Linked DNA regions of Thermobifida alba. The protein of the gene in region 1 interacts with the protein of each later gene in a pairwise test. Links are inferred from orthologs where the notes say so. Each region holds a gene or a part of one and is shown in the gene's direction. Other genes may lie near its edges.

What was found.
Region 2: the proteins of eno (region 1) and rpe interact in binary tests that used the Escherichia coli proteins (3 or more experiments, as listed by UniProt). The link is inferred for Thermobifida alba from one-to-one orthologs.

The regions. Positions count from the first base shown.
Region 1 is NZ_CP051627.1:4,474,906-4,479,518, forward strand. Bases 951-3,739 are described here. They hold eno (phosphopyruvate hydratase), read left to right. Parts: upstream 951-1,597; coding sequence 1,598-2,881; downstream 2,882-3,739. Other genes in these bases: FOF52_RS20025 (sulfite exporter TauE/SafE family protein), read right to left, coding at 951-1,185; FOF52_RS20035 (FtsB family cell division protein), read left to right, coding at 3,059-3,397; FOF52_RS20040 (DUF501 domain-containing protein), read left to right, coding at 3,452-3,739. In the rest of the region: FOF52_RS20020 (FtsW/RodA/SpoVE family cell cycle protein), read right to left, coding at 1-170; more of FOF52_RS20025, read right to left, coding at 283-950; more of FOF52_RS20040, read left to right, coding at 3,740-4,021; FOF52_RS20045 (Ppx/GppA phosphatase family protein), read left to right, coding at 4,018-4,613. UniProt on the Escherichia coli protein: Catalyzes the reversible conversion of 2-phosphoglycerate (2-PG) into phosphoenolpyruvate (PEP). It is essential for the degradation of carbohydrates via glycolysis.
Region 2 is NZ_CP051627.1:477,159-480,910, forward strand. What follows is about bases 1-2,840. They hold rpe (ribulose-phosphate 3-epimerase), read left to right. Parts: upstream 1-1,006; coding sequence 1,007-1,675; downstream 1,676-2,840. Other genes in these bases: FOF52_RS02165 (RsmB/NOP family class I SAM-dependent RNA methyltransferase), read left to right, coding at 1-963; FOF52_RS02175 (riboflavin synthase), read left to right, coding at 2,062-2,679; pnuC (nicotinamide riboside transporter PnuC), read left to right, coding at 2,676-2,840. In the rest of the region: more of pnuC, read left to right, coding at 2,841-3,338; FOF52_RS02185 (bifunctional 3,4-dihydroxy-2-butanone-4-phosphate synthase/GTP cyclohydrolase II), read left to right, coding at 3,389-3,752. UniProt on the Escherichia coli protein: Catalyzes the reversible epimerization of D-ribulose 5-phosphate to D-xylulose 5-phosphate.

The DNA.
Region 1 (4,613 bases):
GCGCCGCCGCCGAGGACGGCGGTGAACGGCCACAGCACGCCGGGGACGTGTCCGTGCAGTTGCAACCCGGTCAGGCAGAGGCCGGTGACGAAGGCCGCGAGCGCCACGGTGAGCATGGCGAGTTCGGTGTTGCGCCGCCGCCCGTGGCGGGGCGTGGTCTCGTCGGTCATGTCCCGCCTCGTTGGTCTGTGCGGTGGCACAGCGGACATAGCGAACTATAGGCGGACCGCGGGGCCTGCTTCGCGAGGCGGGGGGTGAGTCACCGCAGGTGGTGGGCCGGGATCAGCCGCGGACGGCCTCCGGTTCGGCGGCGCGCGCGGCGGTGTCGGCCCGGTGGGCGCGCACCGAGTGGACCACCGCGGCGGTCCAGACGGCGAGGATCAGCAGGTAGCCGGCGGCCTGTCCGGTGGGGGTGAGGGGCAGGAGGCCGCCGTCCAGCACGGTGTGGGCGTTGGTCAGGATGATCATGCCGCCCACCACCGAGCCCAGGACGCGCGGGGGCACGTAGCGCACGATCCAGGCGGCGAAGGGGGCGGCGAGGGCGCCGCCGAGCAGGAGGACGGCCGCCCAGGGCAGGTTGATTCCGGAGTGTCCCAGGCCGGTGAGGAAGCCGGCGCTGGCGGCGAGGGCCACGATGAACTCGCCGGTGGCCACCGAGCCGATGACCTTGCGGGGTTCCAGCCGGCCGCTGGCCAGCAGCGCGGAGGTGCCGATGGGTCCCCAGCCGCCGCCTCCGGTGGCGTCGACGAAGCCGCCGACGAGGCCCAGCGGGGTGAGGAAGCGGCCGCGCAGCGGTCGGCCGAGGCCGCCGCGGGGCAGGCCGCGGACGGTGAAGCGGAGCAGGACGTAGCAGCCCAGCAGGAGCAGCAGGCCGGACATGAGGGGGGCGGCCGCCCGGGTGGACAGGGTGCTGAGGACGGTGGCGCCGAGGAAGGCGCCGATCCCGCCGGGGATCGCGATGCGCCGCACGACCCGCCAGTCGACGTTGCCCAGCCGCCAGTGCGACAGACCCGAGGAGAGCGTGGTGCCGATCTGGGCCAGGTGGACGGTGGCGGAGGCGCCCGCCGGGGTCGCGCCGATCGCCAGCAGCAGGGTGGTCGACGTGACGCCGTAGCCCATGCCGAGGCTGCCGTCGACGAGTTGCGCCAGCAGGCCGACCACGCCCAGCAGGATGAGGGTCTGCATCGCGTAGGGAGCCTTCCTGATTTTTTCTACTTGTTCGGTAGGAATCGTAGACGAACGTCTCCTCCTCTGCCCAGAGGACGTCGTGTGTCGGTCCGGCTTTGTGGGTATCGAGGAGACCGCGGGCCGCGGCGTGCCGGGGCGTGGCGGCCGACGTGTGAGGTGCGTCTCACAACCATGAAAGCGGATATCCCCGCCCATCAGGGGATTAGGAGAAATGGACTAAACCAATCCGTGTCGCGGGGGGAGACGCGGCGGTACCCGGATCGGTAGGCTCTGGGTGGTTCGCGCGGTGATCCGGAGCACCTTCCCAAGACACCGGGCGGCCGAGGCATACCCCACCGCCGGGTCTCGGACAGCGCAGTGCGCGGACCGACCGGGACCACGCACAGACGCGAGGAAATGGAGTACTACGTTGGCGTCGATCGAGGCAGTACACGCACGGGAGATTCTCGACTCCCGCGGTAACCCGACGGTCGAGGTCGAGGTCGCACTCGACGACGGGACGATCGGCCGGGCGGCTGTCCCCAGCGGCGCGTCCACCGGCCAGTTCGAGGCGGTCGAGCTGCGCGACGGCGGCGACCGCTACGGCGGCAAGGGCGTGGAGAAGGCCGTCGCCGCGGTCAACGAGGAGATCGCCGCGGAGGTCACCGGCTACGGCGCCGAGGAGCAGCGGCTCATCGACAACGCCCTGATCACCCTGGACGGCACCCCGGACAAGTCCCGCCTGGGCGCCAACGCCATCCTGGGCGTGTCCCTGGCGGTGGCCAGGGCGTCCGCGGAGAGCACGGGGCTCCCGCTCTTCCGCTACCTGGGCGGCCCCAACGCCCACGTGCTGCCGGTGCCGATGATGAACATCCTCAACGGCGGCGCGCACGCCGACACCAACGTCGACATCCAGGAGTTCATGATCGCCCCCATCGGGGCCCCGAGCTTCCGCGAGGCGCTGCGCTGGGGCGCGGAGGTCTACCAGGCGCTCAAGGCGGTGCTCAAGACCCACGGCCTGGCCACCGGCGTCGGCGACGAGGGCGGGTTCGCCCCCGACCTCGACAGCAACCGCGCCGCGCTCGACCTGATCAGCGAGGCCATCGCCAAGGCGGGCTACACCCCCGGCCGCGACATCGCGCTGGCCCTGGACGTCGCCGCCACCGAGTTCTACTCCGACGGCGCCTACCGCTTCGAGGGCACCAGCCGCAGCGCCGAGGAGATGGCCGCCTACTACACCGAACTGGTCGACTCCTACCCGCTGGTGTCCATCGAGGACCCGCTCGACGAGGAGGACTGGGAGGGCTGGAAGGCCCTGACCGCCGCCCTGGGCGACCGGGTCCAGCTCGTCGGCGACGATCTGTTCGTCACCAACCCCGAGCGGCTGCGGCGCGGTATCGACGAGGGCGCCGCCAACTCGCTGCTGGTCAAGGTGAACCAGATCGGCACGCTCACCGAGACCCTCGACGCCGTGGCGCTGGCCCAGTACAGCCGCTACACCGCGATGATCAGCCACCGGTCCGGCGAGACCGAGGACACCACCATCGCCGACATCGCGGTCGCCACCAACTCCGGGCAGATCAAGACCGGCGCCCCCGCCCGCAGCGAGCGGGTCGCCAAGTACAACCAGCTGCTGCGGATCGAGGAGGAGCTCGACGACGCGGCGGTCTACGCCGGAGCCGGCGCGTTCCCGCGCTTCGCACGGCAGGGCTGATCCGTGGCGAAGGCGCCGGAACCGCCGAAGGGCCGCCGTCCGCGCACGACGGGGGCCCGGGCCTCCGGCGCCTCCCGACCGTCCCGGGCCGCCGGGAGGAGTGCCCCCGGCGGCCGCCCGCGGTCCCCGGCCGCCCCGCGGCCGGCCGGCAGGCCCGCGCTGACCAGCCGGGCCGCCGTGCTCGCGCTGCTGGTCTGCGTGATCGCGCTCAGCCTGGCCTATCCGCTGCGCGAGTACATCGCCCAGCGCGCGCAGATCGCCCAGCTCAAGGAGGAGCGCGAACGCACCCGGGAGGCGGTCGCGGAGCTGGCCGAACGCTACGAGGAGCTGCGCGACCCCGCTTACATCGAGCGGGAGGCCCGGTCCCGGCTGCACTACCAGTACCCGGGTGAACAGGCCTACATCATCCTCGGCGGCACCCCGGAGGAGGAGACCGCCGAGGAGACCGGCCCCGTCGACCCGTGGTTCGTCGAACTGTGGGACTCGGTGGTCGAGGCCGACCGCCCGCGGGACTGAGCGGCGCGGGGAGCGGCCCGGAGGGGGCCGCGGCGGGAGTAGGCTGAGGGGGCCATGAGTTCCGCAGACCAGGTTCCCGACAGGCGGGTCGCCGCCGAGGACGTCCAGGCCGTCCGGCTCCAGCTGGGGCGGCCGCCGCGCGCCGTCCACGAGGTGGCGCACCGGTGCCCGTGCGGGCTGCCCGACGTGGTGCGCACCGCCCCGCGCCTGGCGGACGGCTCCCCGTTTCCCACGCTGTACTACCTGACCTGCCCCCGCGCGGCCTCCGCGATCGGCACGCTGGAGAGCAGCGGGCTGATGCGGGAGATGACCGAGCGGTTGGCGCACGATCCCGACCTGCGCGCCGCCTACACCGAGGCGCACGAGTCCTACGTGGCCGAGCGCGACGCCCTGGCCCGCGAGCTGGGGCTGGAGCCGCTGCCCGAGGGCATGCAGAGCGCCGGCGGCATGCCCCGGCGGGTCAAGTGCCTGCACGCGCTGGTCGCGCACGAGCTCGCCGTCCCCGGGGCCAACCCGTTCGGACGGGAGGCCCTGGAGCGGCTGCCCGACTGGTGGGACCGGGGCCCGTGCGTGTGCGTGGACGACAGTACCGACAGGACCGAGAGGAACGGCGAGGGCCAGTGAGAACGGTCGCGGCCATCGACTGCGGGACCAATTCCCTCCGGCTGCTCGTGGCGGGGGTGCTGGACGCCGAAGGCGACGACGTCCAGCTGCTGGACGTGGACCGCCGCATGGAGGTGGTCCGGCTGGGCCAGGGGGTGGACCGCACCGGGGCGTTCGCGCCCGAGGCGCTCAAGCGCACCTTCGAGACGCTGGCCGAGTACGCCGAACTGATGCGCGGCTACGGCGTCGAGCCGGGGCCCGACTCGGTGCGCATGGTCGCCACCAGCGCCACCCGGGACGCCGCCAACCGCGGGGAGTTCGTCGCGGGCGTGCGCGCGGCCATCGGGGTGGAGCCCGAGGTGATCAGCGGCGAGGAGGAGGCCGAACTGTCCTTCGTGGGGGCGACCGCGGAGCTGGCGGCCGCCGAGGACAGCGGGCTGCGCGGCCCCTACCTGGTGGTGGACATCGGCGGCGGGTCCACCGAGTTCGTGCTCGGCGGGGACGACGGCGGCGACGGCGCGGTGCGCGCGGCCCGTTCGGTCGACATCGGCTGCGTGCGGATGACCGAGCGGCACTTCCGCTCCGATCCGCCCACGGCCGAGCAGGTCGCGGC
Region 2 (3,752 bases), 4.0 Mb from region 1 along the record:
TGGCTGTCCGCCCTGGCCCCCGACCGGCGGACCGACCCCGTGGGACACCTCGCGGTGACCCACAGCCACCCCCGCTGGGTGGTCCAGGCGCTCGCCGAGGCCCTGGGGGAGGAGCCCGCGGGCGGCCTGGCCGAGACCGAGCGGCTGCTCGCCGCGCACAACGAGCGCCCGCTGGTGACCCTGCTCGCCAAGCCCGGCCGTGCCACGGTCGCGGACCTGGCCGACGAGGGCGCCGCCCCCGCGCGCTACTCGCCGTACGCGGCGGTCCTGCCCGAGGGCGACCCGGGCGCGCTGCAGACGGTCCGGCAGGGGCGCGCGGCGGTGCAGGACGAGGCCAGCCAACTGGTCGCCCTGGCGTTGAGCCGCGTCCCCGTCGACGGGGCGGACGGGCGGTGGCTCGACATGTGCGCCGGCCCCGGAGGCAAGGCGGCCCTCCTGGCCGGGCTCGTCGGAGAACGCGGCGGACACCTGCTGGCCGCCGAGGTGCAGCCCGCACGCGCCGGACTGGTCGCCCGCGCGGTGCACCGCTCGGTCGGCGACTCCGCCCGCGTGGTCGTGGCCGACTCCACCCGGCCGCCGTGGCGCGACGGCGTCTTCGACCGGGTCCTGGTGGACGCCCCGTGCACCGGGCTGGGCGCACTGCGCCGCCGTCCCGAGGCGCGCTGGCGGCGCACCCCCGACGACCTCACCGAACTCGTCCCGCTGCAGCGCGCCCTGCTGGAACGGGCGCTGGACGCGGCGCGCCCCGGCGGAGTGGTCGGCTACGTCACCTGCTCACCCCACCTGGCCGAGACCCGCGGCGTGGTCACCGGGGTCCTGGCCGGGCGGGACGACGCCGAGCTCCTCGACGCCGCGCGCCACCTGCCCGAAGTGCCCGGCGTCGCGGTCGACCGCTTCGTGCAGTTCTGGCCGCACCGGAACGGGACCGACGCGATGTTCCTGGCCCTGATCCGCAAACGCTGAGCCGGTCCGACCCGCGCGGCCAGCCCCAATACACTCTTCTTCCGTGGCAATCCAGATCTCACCCAGCATCCTCTCCGCCGACTTCGCGCACCTGGCCGACGAGGCCGAAGCGGTCGCCGGTTCCGCCGACTGGCTGCACGTCGACGTCATGGACAACCATTTCGTGCCCAACCTCACCCTGGGCCTGCCGATCGTGGAGTCCCTGCTCAAGGCGGCGTCGCTGCCGCTGGACTGCCACCTGATGATCGAGGACCCGGACCGGTGGGCGCCGGCCTACGCCGAGGTGGGCGCGCAGAGCGTCACCATCCACGCCGAGGCGGCCAAGGCCCCGGTGCGCACGCTGCGTACGATCCGCGCGGCCGGGGCCCGGGCGGGGCTGGCCCTCAACCCCGCCACCCCGGTCGACGCGTACGCGGACCTGCTGGGCGAGATCGACATGCTGCTGGTGATGTCGGTCGAGCCGGGGTTCGGCGGCCAGAAGTTCCTCGACCTGGTGCTGCCCAAGATCCGCCGTGCCCGTGAGCTCATCCGCAACGCCGACGCCGCGGTGTGGCTCCAGGTGGACGGCGGGGTGAGCGCCGAGACGATCGAGCGGTGCGCCGAAGCCGGGGCCGACGTCTTCGTGGCGGGGTCCGCGGTCTACGGGGAGAAGGACCCGGCGGCGGCCGTGGACAAGCTGCGGGAGCTGGCGGAACGGGCCGCCCGGCACTAGCCGCCGCCCGCCGCGCGGCACCTCCCCGCCCTCCCCTCCGCCCAGCCGACCGGTCCGCGCCGGTCGGCTGCCGCCGCATGGCCCCGCCCCGGTGACCGGACCCCGGTCTGGTGGCGGAATACCCCCTCGTGGCACACTTGTTGGCGAAAGTACGAACGCGTGCTCCGGGGTCGGTGAAAGTCCGAACCGGCGGTGACAGTCCGCGACCCGGCCGAAGCCATCGGCTGGTTGAACCGGTGGAATTCCGGTACCGACGGTGAAAGTCCGGATGGGAGGTAGTACGTGTCGGATCAGTGCGGCGCCCGCTGCGGCGTCCCGCCGCGGTCCAGTGGTGACTGACGTCGCCTTACCCCGGAGCCTGACCAGGCTTGGGGGAAGGCTCTCGCATGTTCACCGGAATCGTCGAGGAACTCGGCACCATCGTCGACACCGTCCCGGTGGGCGGGGACGCGACCGACGCGGTCCGGCTCGTCGTCCACGGTCCCGAGGTCACCTCGGACGCCTCACCCGGCGACTCCATCGCGGTCAACGGGGTGTGCCTGACCGTCACCGAACTGGACGGCGGCCGGTTCGGCGCCGACGTCATGAAGGAGACCCTGGACCGCTCCAACCTGGGCGCCCTCACCGCCGGGTCCCCGGTGAACCTGGAGCGCGCGGCCAAGGTCTCGGCGCGGCTGGGCGGCCACATCGTGCAGGGCCACGTGGACGGCACCGGCGTCGTCACCGAACGGGTCCCCGGCACGGACTGGGAGACCGTCACCTTCTCGCTTCCGCCGCACCTGTCCCGCTACGTCGTGGAGAAGGGCTCCATCGCCGTGGACGGGGTCAGCCTCACCGTCGCGGCGCGCACCGACGACTCCTTCACCGTGAGCCTGATCCCCACCACCCTGCGGGAGACCACCCTCGGCTTCGCCGCGGCGGGCACACGGGTCAACCTTGAGGTCGACATCGTGGCCAAGTACGTCGAGAGCCTGCTGGGCGAGCGCGTGGGCGGTGCCCGGTGAACGGTTCGGGAGCGGCGTGGCTGGAGTGGGCCTACGCCGGGTTCACCCTGTTCGGCGAGCACGTGCGCTGGGCCGACCTGGTCGGCAACCTCGCCGCCCTGGCCACCGTGGCGCTGGCGATCCGCCGCACCATCTGGACCTGGCCGGTGCAGCTCACCGGGACCTTCCTGCTGTTCGCGGTCTCGGTCGACGCCCACCTCGTCGGCAACGCGCTCAAGCAGGTGATCATCGCGGCCCTGGCCGCCTACGGCTGGTACCGCTGGGCGAGCGGCATGCGCGGGGACGGCGACCTGCCGGTGCGCCCCGCCACCGGAGCCGAACGGCTCCGCCTGGTCGCCGCCCTGACCGCGGGGACCGTCGCGGTCGGCTGGTTCTTCACCGTCACCGGCTGGTCCTGGGCCCCGTGGCTGGACGCCTTCATCTTCGTCGGCAGCGCGGTCGCGATGTACGCCCAAAGCCGCGGCCTCGTCGACTTCTGGGTGGTGTGGATCGTCGTGGACATGGTGGGCATCCCCATCACCCTGATGTCCGGCCTGTGGGTCAGCGGCATCGTCTACGGAGTCTTCTTCGTGCTCGCCGTCACGGGGCTCCGCGACTGGACGCGCCACTACCGGCTCCGCCGGGACCGCGAGGCGGCCCTGCTGGAAGCACCCGCCTGAACCGCCGCGACCACCCCCAGCCCGCACCGCCGCACCTGAGGAGTCTTTCCGTGAACCGCACCACAGAGCCCGCCCCGGTCCCGTTGGACGACATCGAGGAGGCGATCAAGGACATCGCCGGGGGACGCCCCGTCGTCGTCGTGGACGACGCCGACCGGGAGAACGAGGGAGACCTCGTCTTCGCCGCCGACGCGGCCACCCCCGAACTCATGGCCTTCACGGTCCGCCACACCTCCGGGGTGGTGTGCGTCCCGATGCTCGGCGAGGACCTGGACCGGCTCAACCTGCCGCTGATGACGCCGCGCAACGAGGACAGCCTGCACACCGCCTACACCGTGACCGTGGACGCCCGCACCGGCGTGCACACCGGCATCTCCGCGGCCGATCGCTCCCGCACCGTCCGACTGCTCGCCG